DNA from 4 places in the Streptomyces sp. RLA131 genome. Region 1 is predicted to be linked to each of the others. Evidence: riboswitches for the same ligand, from Rfam matches in the RefSeq annotation. Region 1 holds a riboswitch; each other region holds the start of a gene.
The links. A riboswitch is a leader RNA that binds a small molecule or an ion and turns the genes downstream of it on or off. The one in region 1 is predicted to bind cyclic di-AMP.

Region 1 (4,190 bases):
GTACGCCTTCTCCCTTCCTAGCCGCCGTTGACCGCGATCCGGCGGCGGCCGCACGGGGGGCGGCCGCCGCCGGATCCTCGGCGGGGGCGGCCGTGCCGGCGCTTGCTCGCCGGCAGTGGGGATCGGCCACCTGGAGGAGGACGCTAAACCTGCCCGTCACCCGGGGGCGGGCAGGAGCGCGGGACTGCTTTGATTCGTCCGGTAACCGACCGGGGATGACCGCTGTTCGACGGGCGTTCCGCCCGTTCGCCGACCGTCTGTGACCGATGAGGTGATTGAGGCACACCTGGGTGTCGGGGGCTGCTATGGGCCTGGCTATGGTCCTGTGCCATGGACGTACTCATTCACTTCGTCGTCGGCCTGCACATCATCGGCATCGCGGCACTGCTCGGCGGCTTCCTCACCCAGATGAAGGCCATGGGGCGCGGCGAGGCCCGCTTCGTGCCCGGGATGCTGCACGGCGCACTGACGATGCTGGTGACCGGTGCCCTGCTGGTGGGCCTGAACCAGGCCGACGACCAGCCCGTCAACAACATCAAGATCGGCGTGAAGCTGGCCGTCCTGGTGGTGATCCTGGGCCTGGTCTACGTCAAGCGGGACGAGGAACGGCAGCCGGCGGCGGTTTTCGGCGCGGTGGGCGCCCTGACCATCGCCAACATCTTCATCGCGGTGCTGTGGACCTGAGCCCGGTCGGGCCCGGCCGGGCCCGCCGCGGGGCCGGGCCCGCCGCGGGGCTGTGCCGCCGCGGGCCCTTCGTCCGCTCAGGCCATCCGGGCGTAGCCGACGATCGGCATCTCGCTGATCGGCGCGATCTTGACGACCGTGCCGGTGTGCGGGGCGTGGATCATCTGGCCGTTGCCGATGTAGAGGCCGACGTGGCTGATGCCCGAGTAGAAGAACACCAGGTCCCCCGGCTGGAGGTCGGACGCGCTGACCTTGGTGCCGTAGCTGTACTGCGCGGCGGCGGTCCGCGGGATCGAGACCCCGGCGGCGGCCCATGACGCCTGGGTGAGCCCCGAGCAGTCGTAGGAGTTGGGGCCGGTGGCGCCCCACACGTACGGCTTGCCGCGCTGGGCCTGGGCGAAGGCGATCGCCTTGGCGGCCTTGGCGCTCGTGCTGCTGCTGGAACCGGTGCTCGTGCTTGTGCTCGTACTGGCGCTGCCGCTGGTCGAGGAGTGCACCGTGGCCGCGGCCTTCGCCGCGGCGGCCTGCTCCTGCTTCTTCTTCAGCGCCGCCAGCCGCGCCTTCTCCTTGGCGGTGAGGCCGTTCAGCAGCTTCTGGGCGGCCGTCAGCTTCTCCTGGACGGCCTTCTTCTCCTTGCTGAGCTCCTTCTGCGCGGCGTCCAGCTTGGCCAGGCTCTCCACGGCCTCGCCGCGCTGCTTGGCGACCTCCATCTGCTGGGTGCGGAAGGTCTCCAGCGCCGTTTCGGTGCGGCCGGACATCCGGTCCATCACGTGCGCGTTCTCAAGGAGTTGCTGCGGGTCGTTGGCCAGCAGATAGGTGGTCGTGCTGTCCAGGCCGCCGCTGCGGTACTGGGCGGCCGCGTACTCGCCGAGCTGGTCCCGGGTGTCGTTGAGCTTGGCGGTCTTGCGGGAGACCTCGTCCAGGAGCTTGTCGGCGGCGGTGCGCTGCTTCTCGGCCTTGTCCTTGGCCGCGTTGTAGCGCTCGGTGGAGGCCTCGGCCTGCTCGTAGAGCTTGTCGACCTTCGCCTGGACCTTCTTGATGGCCACCGTGGTGCTGCCGGCGCTGGGTGCCGCGCTCGCGCTCTCCCCGAAGAGAGTGACCGTCGCCAGTGCGGCGGTCGTGAGCCCCACGGCCGCACGCGGGCCGGGGGCGGTGAGTATGCCGGTGCGGGGTTTGCGGTGGGTCGCCAAGGCAGGCGGCTCCTTCCGTTGACCGCTTACCGGGTTAGCTGTCGGGTTCGGGCATCGGAAGGCCGCCCTACGGTCCGCGAAGGACCGATTCACCCCAAGGTCGTCGTACGTGGGTCCCCGGCTCCGGCTCGCGCCGGACTCAGCGAAGGCGGCCCGTGACGGCACGGTCACCGCCGGAGGAGCGGGCCACCTGATGCGGAACCGTAATCAACGGGAGTGGTCCTTGGGAAGACTGATGTTCGATATGTCCGGAAACCCATGTGTGACCTCTACCGTACGTACACGTTCCGGCAGGGACTGTCGGTGGCACGGCCTAGACTCGGGAGGCGATGAGCAGCCTCTTTGACGACAGCTTCCTGGCCCACCTCGAACCGGCCGACGGCCCGCCTCCGCCCCCGGAGGAGACGCCCGCGCCGGAGCCGGTTCCGCACGACCTGTTCGGCGGTCACTTCGACGTGCCCGTCGAGCGGGACGCGTACTACCGCGACGGCGCCCACCGGCCGGTACTGGACGCCGCCGCGCTGCTCGAAGGGCTCAACGAGCAGCAGCGCGCGGCCGTCGAGCACGCGGGGGGCCCGCTGCTCATCGTCGCGGGCGCCGGTTCCGGCAAGACCCGGGTGCTGACCCACCGGATCGCCCACCTGCTGGCGACCCGCCATGTGCACCCGGGCGAGATCCTGGCGATCACCTTCACCAACAAGGCCGCCGGCGAGATGAAGGAGCGCGTCGAGCAGCTGGTCGGCCCGCGCGCCAATGCCATGTGGGTGATGACCTTCCACAGCGCGTGCGTGCGCATCCTGCGGCGGGAGAGCAAGCGGCTCGGCTTCACCTCCAGCTTCTCGATCTACGACGGCGCCGACTCCAAGCGGCTGATGGCCCTGGTCTGCCGGGATCTCGACCTCGACCCGAAGCAGTACCCGCCGAAGTCCTTCAGCGCCAAGGTCTCCAACCTCAAGAACGAGCTGATCGACGAGGAGACCTTCGCCGGCCAGGCGGAGAACCCCTTCGAGAAGAAGCTCGCCGAGGCGTATGTGCTCTACCAGTCCCGGCTGCGCGAGGCCAACGCCCTGGACTTCGACGACATCATCATGACCACGGTCAACCTGCTCCAGGCCTTCCCCGACGTGGCCGAGCACTACCGGCGGCGCTTCCGCCACGTACTGGTCGACGAGTACCAGGACACCAACCACGCCCAGTACACCCTGGTGCGCGAGCTGGTCGGCACGTCGGAAGGCGTGGAGGATCCGGCCGAGCTGTGCGTGGTGGGTGACGCGGACCAGTCGATCTACGCCTTCCGCGGCGCCACCATCCGCAACATCCTCCAGTTCGAGGAGGACTACCCGCAGGCGCGGACCATCCTGCTGGAGCAGAACTACCGCTCCACGCAGACCATCCTCACCGCCGCCAACGCCGTCATCGAGCGCAACGCCTCGCGGCGTCCCAAGAACCTGTGGACGGAGTCCGGCGACGGCCCCGTCATCACCGGCTATGTCGCCGACCAGGAGCACGACGAGGCGCAGTACATCGCCGACGAGATCGACCGGCTGACGGACGCCGGGGACTCCAGGCCCGGCGATGTGGCGGTCTTCTACCGCACGAACGCCCAGTCCCGGGTCTTCGAAGAGGTCTTCATCCGGGTCGGGCTGCCCTACAAGGTCGTCGGCGGGGTGCGCTTCTACGAGCGCAAGGAGGTCCGCGACGTCCTCGCGTATCTGCGCGTGCTCGCCAACCCCGAGGACACCGTGCCGCTGCGGCGGATCCTGAACGTGCCCAAGCGCGGCATCGGCGACCGCGCCGAGGCCATGCTGGAGGCACTGGCGCTGCGGGAGAAGATCTCCTTCGCCGCCGCCCTGCGCCGGGTCGACGAGGCCTACGGCATGGCCGCGCGCTCGGCCAACGCGGTGAAGCGGTTCAACGAGCTGCTGGAGGAGCTGCGCACCGTCGTGGAGTCCGGCGCCGGGCCGGCCACCGTCCTGGAGGCCGTGCTCGAACGCACCGGCTACCTGGCGGAGTTGCAGGCCTCGACCGACCCGCAGGACGAGACCCGGGTGGAGAACCTGCAGGAACTCGCCGCCGTGGCCCTGGAGTACGAGCAGGACCGCACCGACGACGAGCCGGGCACCCTGGCGGACTTCCTGGAACGGGTCGCGCTGGTCGCCGACTCCGACCAGATCCCGGACGGCGAGGAGGGCGACGGCGGTGGCGTCATCACACTGATGACCCTGCACACCGCGAAGGGGCTGGAGTTCCCCGTCGTCTTCCTGACCGGCATGGAGGACGGTGTCTTCCCGCACATGCGCGCCCTCGGCCAGACCA
Region 2 (4,190 bases), 2.7 Mb from region 1:
GCGAGGGCTCCAGGGATTGCTGTTGGAAAATGTGCGGGATTGTGAGCCTACCGGCCCGGCGCTGGAGAATCCATGACGCGCGGCGGCCCGCCCGTCAGGTGGCGGCGGGTTCGTCCTCGTTCGCCGCCCGCTACCAGGTGCAGGGCAGGGTGCGGTGTCCGTGCGAGATGAACGAGCTGATCGGCCGCAGCTCCTCCGGGGGTACGGCCAGTGTGAGGCCGGGGAACCGCGCGAACAGGGCCGGTAGCGCGATCTCCGCCTCCAGCCGGGCCAGCGGCGCGCCCAGGCAGTGGTGGACGCCGTGGCCGAAGGCCAGATGCTCCTTGCCCGGGCGCGCCGCGTCGAAGCGGCCGGCGTCCTCGCCGTGGACCCCGGGGTCGCGCCCGGCGGCGGCGTACGAGGCCAGGATCGCGTCGCCCCGGGCGATCAGCACGCCGCCCGCCTCGATGTCCTCGACCGCGTAGCGCAGCGGCAGATGGGCCAGCGGTGCCTCGGTGCGCAGCGTCTCCTCGATGACGTCCGCCCAGCCGACCTGCCCGGTGCGGACCAGTTCCAGCTGCCCGGGGTGGGTGAGCAGGGCATGGACGGCGTTGTCGATGAGGTTGACCGTGGTCTCGTGCCCGGCGGCGATGATCAGCAGCAGGGTGTCGAGCAGTTCGGACTCGCTCAGCGCCGATCCGTCCTCCGCGTCGTGGGCGGCGATCAGGGCGCTGGTCAGGTCGTCGCCGGGCTCGGCCCGCCGGGTCGCGGCCAGGTCGCGCAGGATCCCGTACATCCGGTGGTAGTTGGCCATCGACTCCGCCGGGGTGAGCGAGGTGTCGAAGCCGCGGTCCACGCAGGTCCGCAGTCCCTCGCGCAGTCGCTCGGGCACGCCCATCAGCTCGGTGATCACCTGGATGGGGATCGGATAGGCGAAGGAGGCCCTCAGGTCGGCCGGGGTTCCGGGGGGTGTGGCGGCGAGCCGGTCGAGCAGTCCTTCGGTGATCTCCTCGACACGGGGGCGCAGGGCGGCGGTGCGGCGGGCGGTGAAGGCGGGGGCGACCAGCCGGCGCAGCCGCCGGTGGTCGGCACCGTAGGCGTTCAGCATGCTGGTCACGGCGACCCAGACGAACAGTGGCCAGTCCTGCGGTATCGCGCCGTTGATGAAGGCCGGCCAGTGCCGGCGGGCGTCCTTGGAGACCCGGGGGTCGGTGAGCAGCCGCTTGAGCAGGTCCTGGCTGGTCACGGACCAGGCGCGCACCCCGCCCGGCAGTTCGATCAGGGTGACCGGACCGCGCTCGCGTAAGCGGGCGCCTTCCGCGTGGATGTCGGCGCCGGTCGGATCGAGAACCACGGGGGGCTGAGAAGTCATGACCAAGACATGCGCCGCGGGGCCACTTTCCATGCGTGACCGGATGAGTCGGGGCAAATCGCCCACGGGTGACGGGTGTCACTCATGAAATACCGTACGGAACACCCCTGTCGCTATCTGTCCACATTAACCCCATTCTGTGACTCCATAAATTGATCGAGTTACGGACGGTCAGCATTTTGTGCACACAGAGCGGACACTTCTCACCTAACGTCATCGAATTCTAAGATCAAGTTGCAGTCCTCTTGATCCTATGTTTGGACACCTTGCTCTGGCCGGACACCGTCGTTTAGCTTCGCAGTCCCGCAGGTCAAATGCCTTCGGGATTCTGTCGGGCGGAACGCCGAATCCTGCCGCCGCCCGGTGGCCAACACTGAACGCTCAGGGCAGGAGCGGGGGACCCAGGTAATCGCCGTAGCCGGAGGACCGGAACGGCTTGGGGTTAAGTCGCAGTGCAGTGCCGTTTGTTCCGGCCTGCCTGTGGCCGGGCATCTCCAGCCCGAACCCGACAGCTTACCTCGCAGGCGCCGGAGAGGAATTCCGCATGCCCGCAAAGGGAAAGCACCGTCGTGTCCGCGCAAACCGTTTCACCCGGATCGGCGTTGTCGCCGGCACCACCGGTGCGGCCATCGCGCTCCCCATGGTCGGCGCCACCGGCGCCCGCGCCGCCTCGGTGAGCACCTGGGACAAGGTCGCCACCTGCGAGAGCACCAACAACTGGAGCATCAACACGGGTAACGGCTTCTACGGTGGCCTGCAGTTCACCCAGAGCACCTGGGCGGGCTTCGGCGGCACCACGTACGCCCCCCGTGCCGACCTGGCCACCAAGGCGCAGCAGATCGCCATCGCCGAGAAGGTCCTGGCGGTCCAGGGCCCGCAGGCCTGGCCGGTGTGCGGCCCCAAGGCCGGACTGACCCAGGCCATGGCCGACACCTCCTCCGCCCCGGCGGCCTCCACCCCCGCGGCCGCCCCGAAGAAGGCCACGGAGGCCAAGGCCCCGGCCGCTTCCTCCCCGGCGTCCTCCTCGAAGTCCACCGCCAAGACCTACCGGGTCGCCGGCGGCGACACGCTCTCCAAGATCGCCGACGCCCAGGACGTCGCCGGTGGCTGGCAGGAGCTGTACTCCGACAACAAGAGCGTCATCGGCGGCAACCCGAACCTGATCTACCCCAACCAGGTTCTGACGCTCGGCCAGAAGGCCGCCGCCTCGACCGCCAAGACCACCAGGTCCGCGGTCGTCACCCCGCGCAAGAGCACCGCCCCGGCGACCACGTCGTCCGCGGCCAAGTCCTCCTCCGCCGCCCAGAGCAGCGCCTCCGGCTACACCCGCCCGGTCGACGGCGCCATCCTCGGCACCGCCTACCGCACGGCCGGTGCCATGTGGTCCAGCGGCTACCACACCGGCCAGGACTTCGTCGTCCCGACCGGTACCCGGGTCAAGGCCATCGCCAACGCCACCGTGGTCTCGGCCGGTTGGGGCGGTGCCTACGGCAACCAGGTCGTCCTGCGGCTCGCCGACGGCAAGTACGCCCAGTACGCGCACCTGTCCTCGATCGCGGTCTCGGCCGGCCAGTCCGTCTCCGAGGGCCAGCAGCTCGGCCTGTCCGGCGCGACCGGTAACGTCACCGGCCCGCACCTGCACTTCGAGATCCGCACCTCCCCGAACTACGGCTCGGACCTGGACCCGCTGGCCTACCTCCGCGCCCACGGTGTGAGCATCTGAGGCAGCCCCGTCAGGGCGTGACTTCAGAGCCTGGCTCTCAGTCAGGACCCATGTGCCTGTTCCCGCGGCGGCGGGGACAGGCACATGCCTTTGTCCCGTGACCGAAACGGACCTGATATTTCCGTTTGTTGTTCCCTCTCGAACTGGCGATCAGTAGCCTGACTGCGCACTACTGACTTTCTGCCGAACGCCTGACGAGCTGGAGACAACAGATGGTGGAGCGTCCCGCCTGGGCACCGCAGGGCATCGACGTGTCGGTGCCGAGCGTGTCCCGCATCTACGACTACTACCTCGGCGGTTCGCACAACTTCGAGGCAGACCGGGAAGCGGGACGGCGGGCGATCGAGGTCTTCCCCGGGCTGCCGAAAATCATGCAGGCGAACCGGGCGTTCATGCGCCGCGCCGTCAGACACGCAGTGGACCAGGGCGTCACCCAGTTCCTCGACATCGGCTCCGGGATACCCACCTTCGGCAACGTCCACGAGGTCGCCCAGGCCGCCAGCCCCGGCGCCGCCGTCGTCTACGTCGACCACGACCCGGTCGCCGTCGCGCACAGCCGGTCGGTCCTGGCCGGCAACGAACGCGCCGACATCGTCTCCGCCGACCTGCGCACCCCCCGGGACATCCTCGACAGCGAGGCGGTCGGCCGGCTCCTCGACCTCGACCGTCCGGTGGCCCTGCTGCTCGTCGCCGTACTGCACTTCCTGGAGGACGCCGACGAGCCGCGCAAGGCCGTCGCCGAACTGCGCGACGCGCTCGCCCCCGGCAGCCTGCTGGTGCTCACCCATGCCTCCACCGACGGCGGCCCCCGGCTCCCGGAGCAGGGCGACCGGGTCGAGGGCGTCTACCGCAACATCGGCTCCCCGCTGGTGATGCGCTCGCGCCCCGAGGTGGAACGTTTCTTCGAGGGCTTCGAACTGGTCGACCCCGGAGTGGTCGCCATGCCGCTGTGGCGTCCCGACGGCACGGACGACGACGCCGACCCGGTCATCCACACCGGCTTCGCGGGCGTGGGGCGCAAGGCGTGACCACCGCACCGGGCGAACCCGACGCCCTGCGGCGCTTCGCGGCCATCTGGAGCCGCGCCATCTACCCGGCCACCGCCACCTCGATGAC
Region 3 (4,190 bases), 1.7 Mb from region 1:
CGACCGAGCCGCTGACGATCGGCGGCCGGGTGATCGCCGCCGGCGATCCGGTGCTGGTCGTGCTGGCCGCCGCCGACCGGGATCCGGCCCGTTTCGACAGCCCGGACACCCTCGATCTGACCCGCCGCGACAACCAGCACCTCGGTTACGGACACGGCATCCACTACTGCCTGGGCGCCCCGTTGGCGCGCCTGGAGGCGCAGAGCGCACTGGCCACCCTGCTGACCCGGCTGCCCGATCTCGATCTCGCCGTCGAGCCCTCTGAGCTGCGCTGGCGGGGTGGCCTGATCATGCGCGGACTGCGAACTCTACCGGTGAATTTCACGCCGGAGCGGTAGTCGAGCCCTGAGCAGGAGGGATAAGGGAGTTGACGCTCCGTCACCGTCGTGATCTTGGCGTGATCTCCGATACATCGACTTGTGATGCCATGGCCAACGCCGCTACGTTCTGCGGTCGTCGCAGTCTTTGAAAAGGAAAGGCGATCGCATGCTGAAGTCCGGGAACGGCCGACACCGCAAACCGCGCCAGGCACCCACCGCTGTGGTGGTGGTCGCGGCGACCGGAGCCGGAATGGCGCTCCCGCTCTTCGCCGCGAGCGGAGCCCAGGCCGCCGACACCTCCGTCTCCGACTCGACCTGGAACGCGGTCGCCGTCTGCGAGAGCGGCGGCCTGTGGAGCTCCAACACCGGCAACGGGTTCTACGGCGGGCTGCAGATCACCCAGGAGACCTGGGACCAGTACGGCGGCCAGGACTACGCCAAGCGCCCCGACCTCGCCAGCCAGAACGAGCAGATATCCGTCGCCGACGAGATCCTCGACGCCCTCGGCCCCGAGGCGTGGCCGACCTGCGCCGACCTCTCGGGTCTGACCGACGCCGTCACCGGTGACGACTCCTCGGCCTCCGCCGACCCCACCGACGACGCGACGGACGACACGACGGGCGACACGACCGCCACGCCGTCCGATGACGCCACCGACGACTCCACCACCTCCGGCACGGACTCCGGTGGCACGGGCTCCGACACCGATTCCGGCAGCGACTCCGCCGACGCCTCGGACACCGGCGACAGCGACGGGACATCCGGCTCGGCGTCCTCGACGAGCCCCGATCCGTCCGCCACCCGGGCCGGCTCGGCCACCTCCCGGAACCAGGGCCGGCACGCCCGGCCCGAGACCACCGGCCCCACGGGCCTGGCCGCCTGGGGCGAGCTGTCCCGCAACAGCGTCAAGGTCGTCGCCCGCACGAAGTCCGCCGCCACCGAGGGCGCCACCACCGAGGCCGCCCGGCGCTACCTCGTACGTGACGGCGACTCGCTCTGCGGGATCGCGGCCGAGGAGGACGTGGCGGGCGGATGGCGCGCGCTGTACGAGGCCAACAAGAGCGCGATCGGTGACGATCCGAGTGTGATCCACCCCGGGGAGTATCTGAACCTGGAGTAGCACCTGTGACAAGCCTCTCCCGGAGGTCTGTGCCCGCGGTGTCCCTCCTTGTCCGATTCACCCGCTCCCACCAGGAATGACACGCATTCCTGGTGGGTGAAAAAGCGAACGATGGGCGATCTTGGGGGGATTGTCCTCACCCCCGGCCTTTGCTTACGGTCGACATCGCTCGCCGCCGCGGGCCCCGCCGGTCAGGAACGCCGAGTCCTGCCGCCGACCGACGGGAACAGTCGACGCGAAAGCGCCGAAGGCAGGAGCGGGGGACCCACAGGTTCGCCGCCGTACGGATCCGGACGCCCGTCGTCCGCCGCTCCGTGCGGCTCGGGGTTAAGCGCTGCGCGCACGTCGCGCCGCGCCGGGCACTCACTCGGCCCGAACCCGACAGCTGACCTCGCAGGCGCCGGTGAGGAACCCAGATCATGATCCGTCGTGTCTCGAAGTCGATCCGTCTCGCCGCTCTCGGTGCCGTCGCCACCGGTGCGATCGCGGTTCCGATGATGACCGCCTCCTCCGCCTCCGCCGCTCCGGCCACCGCGTGGACCAAGGTCGCCATGTGCGAGTCCACCGGAAACTGGCACATCAACTCCGGCAACGGCTTCTACGGCGGCCTGCAGTTCACCAATTCGACCTGGGCCGCTTACGGCGGCACCAAGTACGCCGCCCGCGCCGACCTGGCGACCTCGGGCCAGCAGATGGCCGTCGCCGAGAAGGTCCTGGCCAGCCAGGGCAAGGGCGCCTGGCCGATCTGCGGCAAGCACCTCTGACCGGGGGCGTCCACCGCGACGCCACCCCCCACGGCTCCCCGGCCGGGCACGCTTCTCCCCCAAGCGTGCCCGGCCGGGGCTTTTCGGGTCGGTTAGGCTCAGCACGAAAAAGATAGAGACATCCAGAAGGAGACTCACGTGCCGTCCATCGACGTCGTCGTAGCCCGGGAAATCCTCGACTCGCGAGGCAACCCCACCGTCGAGGTCGAGGTCGGCCTCGACGACGGCAGCACCGGTCGTGCCGCCGTTCCGTCCGGTGCCTCCACCGGCGCCTTCGAGGCCCTCGAACTCCGGGACGGCGACAAGAGCCGTTACCTCGGCAAGGGCGTGGAGAAGGCCGTCCTCGCCGTCATCGAGCAGATCGGCCCCGAGCTGGTCGGCTACGACGCCACCGAGCAGCGCCTGATCGACCAGGCGATGTTCGACCTGGACGCCACCCCCGACAAGTCATCGCTCGGCGCCAACGCCATCCTCGGCGTGTCGCTCGCCGTCGCGCACGCCGCCTCCGAGGCCTCGGACCTGCCGCTGTTCAGGTACCTGGGCGGCCCGAACGCCCACGTGCTGCCGGTCCCGATGATGAACATCCTCAACGGCGGCTCGCACGCCGACTCCAACGTGGACATCCAGGAGTTCATGATCGCGCCCATCGGCGCGGAGTCCTTCTCCGAGGCCCTGCGCTGGGGTGCCGAGGTCTACCACACCCTCAAGGCGGTCCTGAAGGAGCGCGGCCTGTCCACCGGTCTGGGTGACGAGGGCGGCTTCGCGCCCAACCTCGACTCCAACCGCGCCGCTCTCGACCTCATCGTCGAGGCCATCAAGAAGGCCGGTTACACCCCGGGCCAGGACATCGCGCTGGCGCTCGACGTCGCCGCCTCCGAGTTCTACAAGGACGGCAGCTACTCGTTCGAGGGCAAGGCGCTGTCCGCCGCCGAACTCACCGCGTACTACGCCGAGCTCGTGGCCGCGTACCCGCTGGTCTCCATCGAGGACCCGCTGTTCGAGGACGACTGGGACGGCTGGAAGACCCTCACCGACCAGCTCGGCGACAAGGTCCAGATCGTCGGCGACGACCTGTTCGTCACCAACCCCGAGCGCCTGCAGAAGGGCATCGACAACAACACCGCCAACGCGCTCCTGGTGAAGGTCAACCAGATCGGCTCCCTCACCGAGACCCTCGACGCCGTCGAGCTCGCGCAGCGCAGCGGCTACAAGTGCATGATGTCCCACCGCTCCGGTGAGACCGAGGACGTCACCATCGCCGACCTGGCCGTCGCCACCAACTGCGGCCAGATCAAGACCGGCGCCCCGGCCCGCTCCGAGCGCGTCGCCAAGTACAACCAGCTGCTGCGCATCGAGGAGATCCTCGACGACGCCGCGGTGTACGCGGGCCGCTCGGCGTTCCCGCGCTTCAAGGGCTGATCTCCGGCCCCGCCGGGTTGTGGCCCGGCCACAACCCGGCCACAACCCGGCCACAGCCCGGCTCCCGGCCGGGGGCCGGGTACGAAACCGCAGCCGGCGTACCGGCGTGCCGGTGTGTGCGGCCCCCGGCCGCGTAGGGTGACCGGCAGGCGCAGCCGCCGACCCAACGCGAACCCTCACCGGAGGTGCACGTGCCGGACCGCTTCTCCACCGCGACGCGGATCCGCGCGCTGGGCGCCCAGGCGCAGGCGAGGGTGTACCGCGCCGCGGGCCGGGGCCCCGTCGCACCGCGCCGTAACCGCCTCACGGGCCGGGCCGCCGTACTGGCGCTGGTCGTGTGCGCGCTCGTCGTGGCGCTCGCGTACCCGATGCGGCAGTACATCGCCCAGCGCAGCGCCATCGCCGACCAGCGCCGCCAGGCGCAGGAGACGGAGCGCCGGGTGAAGGAGCTGCGGGAGGAGAAGGCCCGCTGGCAGGACCCGGCGTACGTCAGGAGCCAGGCACGGCAGCGCCTGAACTACGTGATGCCCGGCGAGACGGGCTTCACCGTGGTCCAGCCGGGCTCCA
Region 4 (4,190 bases), 430 kb from region 1:
CGGGGCGGCCGAGCAGTGGGGAGGAGGTGCAGGTCGGTGAGTTGCTGGCGCGGGCGCAGAACGCGTTCGAGGTGGCTGACGACGTGCTGGAGCGGTTGACCACCGCGTTGATGGCCCATACCGAACTGGCCTCCTTCCGGCAGCGCAAGGGCCCGCCGCAGAAGTTGAGCCGTCGGACGTTGCGGCACAACTACCTGCTGGCGGACGGCAGTAGCCTCAGTCTCTGGGAGATCGAGCACAACACCGGGCCGGGCGGTGACCGGCGGCACGAGGTGTACACGGATCCGGAGTTCCTCGCGGCCGCCCAGTATCTGATCGACAGCCGCTTCGGCGATCCGAGCCCGGAGGAGCTGGAGGCGGAGACGGCGGAGTGGCTGGCGCGGTTGCCGGAGCTGGCCGCGCTGGAACTGCCGCAGGGGCCGCGGCAGTACTCCGAGGACCGTTCCGCGGAGCACGCGTGGCGGGTGCTGCGCCGGGCGGAGAACGCGGACGCCCCCGGGGAGCGGATACGGCGGTTACTGCTCTCGGCGATCGGCCACGACATCGCGTACGTCACCGGGCGCCATCTGCGGGCCGGCGGGCGGGTGGTGGGCTGGACGCTGTACGAGCACGCCTTCCTGCTGGCGACCGGCGAGGAGATCAGCCTGTGGGAGGTCGAGCACACCATGAACCCGGAGGGGCGGCCGGTGTGTGAGGTGTACGACGACGAGCGGGCGGCGTGCGACGCGGCGGATCTGCGGCTGGAGGCCCTTTAGGCCCCGTCACCCGCCAATACGACGGTACGACGTGAAAGAGGCGGGCTTCCCCGGATCGGGGTTGCCCGCCTCTTTCATGGTTCGGGTCGACTAGACCGACAGGCCCTTCGAGCGCAGCCACGGCAGCGGGTCGATCGGGTCGCCGCCGCCGGGGCGGACCTCGACGTGGAGGTGGGGACCGGTGACGTTGCCGGTGGCGCCGACGCGGCCGATGGTGTCGCCGGTGGCGACCTTGCCGGAGGTGACGGTCATCGAGGAGAGGTGGCAGAACCACAGCTCGGTGCCGTCGGGGAGGGTGAGGATGATGCGGTAGCCGTACGAGCCAGCCCAGCCGGCGGAGGTGATGGTGCCGCCGTGGATGGCCTTGACGGGGGTGCCGGTGGGGGCGGCGAAGTCCTGGCCGGTGTGGGTTGAGGCCCACAGCGAACTGGTCTCGCCGAAGCCGGCGGTGAGGGTGTACGAGGCGACCGGCTTGACGTAGCTCTTGGCGAGCTCGGCCAGGCGCTTGGCCTCGACGGCCACCTTGGCGGCGGCTGCCGCCTTCTTCTTGGCGGCGGCCTCGGTGCGGACCTTCTCGGCGGCCGCGGCCTTGGCGTCCTTGGCGGCGGCGAGGTTGTCGGCGGCGGCCTTCTGCTGGGAGGCCTGCTGGAGGATCCGGGTGCGCAGGGACTCGCCGGCGTTGATGTCCAGGTTGCCGGCCGGGTCGGCGGCCTGGGCCTCGTCACCGCTGTCGATCAGGGTGCCGATGCCGGGCAGGCTGTCCACCTCGGGCAGGTCCGGGAGGGACACGGCGAGCGGGTTGTGCCCCTCGGCCGTGGCGACCCCGCTGCCGACGCCGAGGACGGCGACGGCAGCGACACCGAAGACGGCCGAACCACGGCCGAAGGTGCGCTGCTTGGAGACGCGGTGACGGCCGCGTACGGGGGCCGTGGACTCGCGGGTGGGGTTCCAGGTGCCGGGGCCCTCGTCGTGGCCCTGGCTCTGCTCGTAGCCCTGGTCGTCCTGCTCGGGCTCGAAGTGCGACTCGGGCGCGGGCTGCGGCTGCGGCTGCCGCTGCGCCTGCGCCTGGGGCTGCGGCTGCCGCAGGGGCGCCGTGCCGAAGGCGGACCACTGCTCGGGCTGCTGAGCGGACTTGGACTCGGGCTTGGGCTCGGACTTGGACTCGGGCTTGTGCTCGGCCCTGGGCTCGGACGGGCGCTTGGGAGCGGCATCCATCAGACCGGCGGCCGCGGCCGCGTCACGCAGCTCCGCCCAGCCGGCCGCCATGTTCCATTCGCCGGTGTCCCAGCCGTCGACGGCGTTCTTGGTGGGGGCTGCCTGCTCTGTCGCGGGGGGCGTCCAGCCGGCCGCCATGTTCCACTCTGCGGTGTCCCAGTCGGGGTTCGCGGTGTAGTCGTACCCGTCGTACTGCTGGGAATCCGGTATGAGGGCAGGCTTGTTCGACGCCACTCGGGCGCGCTCCTTTCCTTCCTTCTCGCCTACCGGGTTAGCTGACGGGTTCGGAGCAGGAAGGTCTCCTACGGGTCTGCCGGAGCAGATCCGATTCACCCCAGGGTGTTGGTTCCCCGGTTCCCGCGGACGGGATTCGGCAAGCGCGCGGTTGCCGTCTGTTCGGCGGCGGGACGACCGCGCTGCGTTATCGAACGTTAATAGAGGCGCAGGGGAATTCCAAGCCGCTTCGGGCAGTTCACAGCTGGAATCTATACGCATGGATCCCGCAGAAGCGGGCAAAAGGGCGCCAGCACTGTGACTCGCGGGAGATCTGAGGATACGTCAGCCGTGACCCGCGAGCGGGTGGACGGTCACTTCGTGTGACGGTCGGCTGGTGGGTCAGCGTCCGCCCAGCGCTCTGGCCAGGCGTTGGTCGAGTCGGCGGGCGGTCGCCTCGGGGGTGGTGTCCTTGTCGTCGGCGTGGGTGACGAGCATGAGATGCACCTCACGTTGGAGCAGCCGGCTGAAGGTGACGTAGTGCGCGGTCGCGGGGCGGGCGCGGGCCTGGCGCAGGGCGCACCAGAGCAGAGTGGTGTAGCCGGGTCTGCGGCCCCCGGGTCCCCGGGAGGGGGTGGACTCGGAGCCTTCGCGGACCGGACGGTCGTAGTACCAGGCGGCAGGGTTCGCGGCGGTGCAGTCGGTGTCGCTGGTTCCGTACGCGGACTGCCGGGCGGGGGCGAACCCGGCCTGCAGCAGGGCACGCTGGCGGGTGCGGCCGGTGAGGAAGCGGATCAGGTCGGCGGCGTCGTCCTGGCGGGCGCTGGTGGCGGCGATACCGAGGCTCTGGCCGCCGAGGACGGCCGTGCCCGGGAGCCGGGCCACGCCGAACCGGGTGGAGGGGGCGAGTCCGGCGTCCAGTTGGTTGTAGGCGTAGGGCCAGTCCCGCATCAGGATGCTGGCGCCCTGCCGGAACTGGGCGAGGGAGACCGATTCGTCGGCCTCCAGCGATTCGGGGGCCAGGCTGTTGGGCGAGTTGATCCGGTTGAGCTCCTCCAGCCCCTGGCGCAGGGCGTCCTGGCTGCCGGTGTAGCGGCCCTGCCCGTCGACCAGGTTGACGCCGACGCTCCAGAACGCCTCCAGGGTGTTGACGGTCAGTCCCTCGTAGGCGCGCAGCTGGGTGGTGTACGCGGGCAGGCCGATCGACCGCACGGCGGCGAGCAGGTCGCTGACGGTGGTGTATCTGCGCAGGTCCTCGGGGCGGCGGCCGGCCTTGGTGAGGAGGTCGTCGGTGCGGTAGTAGAGCAGCCCGACGTCGGTGTTGAAGGGCACGGCGTAGGTGCCGCCCTTCCAGCGGCCGGCGTCCGCCGCCTGCTGGAGGAAGTCGTCGTCCACGAGCCCGGGGTCGAGCCGGCGGATCAGCCCGCCGTCGGCGAACTCCGGGATCCAGGTGATGTCGAGGTTGACGACGTCGTACGTGGCGGTGCCCGACTGGAGGGCGCCGACCAGTTCGCTGCGCTGGTCGTCGGAGGCGCGGGGCAGTTCCACGAGCCGGGCCGGGCGCCCGGGGTTGCGCCGGTTCCACTCGTCGATGAGCCGGCGGCGGATCCCGCCGCCGGTGGTGCCGGTGGAGGTGGCGGAGGTGGTGAGGTCGGCCCCGCTGGCGACGATCAGGGGGCGCGAGGTGTCGGGGGGCGGCTGCGGGGCGGGGGCGGGGGTGCTGCCGCAGGCGGTGAGCAGCACCAGCAGGGCGGCCGCCCGTATGCGTCGGGGCAGCGCCGCGCCGTGCGGGGCGCCGGTCATGAACGGCCCGCGGTGAGCTGGGCGATGGTGTCGGCGAGGGCGGTGGACAGGTCCTGGGAGGTGTCGATGCAGGCCCCGCCACGGGCGGTGACCTCGGTGTTGAAGGCGAGGTCGCAGCCGGTGTCCTCCAGCGACACGACGACGACCGGGACGGCGGTGTCCGGGGCGTCGGCCCGGGGGCTGTTGGGGCTGTCCTCGTCGTCG

Region 2: another riboswitch for cyclic di-AMP. It lies ahead of RWE79_RS35670 (transglycosylase family protein); the one in region 1 lies ahead of RWE79_RS23880 (C40 family peptidase).
Region 3: another riboswitch for cyclic di-AMP. It lies ahead of RWE79_RS15865 (transglycosylase family protein); the one in region 1 lies ahead of RWE79_RS23880 (C40 family peptidase).
Region 4: another riboswitch for cyclic di-AMP. It lies ahead of RWE79_RS21795 (M23 family metallopeptidase); the one in region 1 lies ahead of RWE79_RS23880 (C40 family peptidase).

What each region holds. Positions count from the first base shown of each region.
Region 1 covers NZ_JBWDOQ010000002.1:5,022,122-5,026,311, forward strand. Annotated here, with positions in the region: gene RWE79_RS23875 (hypothetical protein) at 331-684, shown strand; gene RWE79_RS23880 (C40 family peptidase) at 762-1,874, opposite strand; cyclic di-AMP (ydaO/yuaA leader) riboswitch at 1,883-2,029, opposite strand; gene pcrA (DNA helicase PcrA) at 2,204-4,190, shown strand, end outside.
Region 2 covers NZ_JBWDOQ010000002.1:7,681,629-7,685,818, forward strand. Annotated here, with positions in the region: gene RWE79_RS35665 (cytochrome P450 family protein) at 131-1,351, opposite strand; cyclic di-AMP (ydaO/yuaA leader) riboswitch at 1,720-1,893, shown strand; gene RWE79_RS35670 (transglycosylase family protein) at 1,896-3,074, shown strand; gene RWE79_RS35675 (SAM-dependent methyltransferase) at 3,290-4,102, shown strand; gene RWE79_RS35680 (putative bifunctional diguanylate cyclase/phosphodiesterase) at 4,099-4,190, shown strand, end outside.
Region 3 covers NZ_JBWDOQ010000002.1:3,293,068-3,297,257, reverse strand. Annotated here, with positions in the region: gene RWE79_RS15875 (cytochrome P450 family protein) at 1-338, shown strand, start outside; gene RWE79_RS15870 (transglycosylase family protein) at 487-1,440, shown strand; cyclic di-AMP (ydaO/yuaA leader) riboswitch at 1,673-1,855, shown strand; partial or broken gene RWE79_RS15865 (transglycosylase family protein) at 1,860-2,201, shown strand; gene eno (phosphopyruvate hydratase) at 2,343-3,623, shown strand; gene RWE79_RS15855 (FtsB family cell division protein) at 3,815-4,190, shown strand, end outside.
Region 4 covers NZ_JBWDOQ010000002.1:4,591,197-4,595,386, reverse strand. Annotated here, with positions in the region: gene RWE79_RS21800 (DUF6227 family protein) at 1-755, shown strand, start outside; gene RWE79_RS21795 (M23 family metallopeptidase) at 846-1,970, opposite strand; cyclic di-AMP (ydaO/yuaA leader) riboswitch at 2,216-2,356, opposite strand; gene RWE79_RS21790 (extracellular solute-binding protein) at 2,586-3,986, opposite strand; gene RWE79_RS21785 (caspase, EACC1-associated type) at 3,983-4,190, opposite strand, start outside.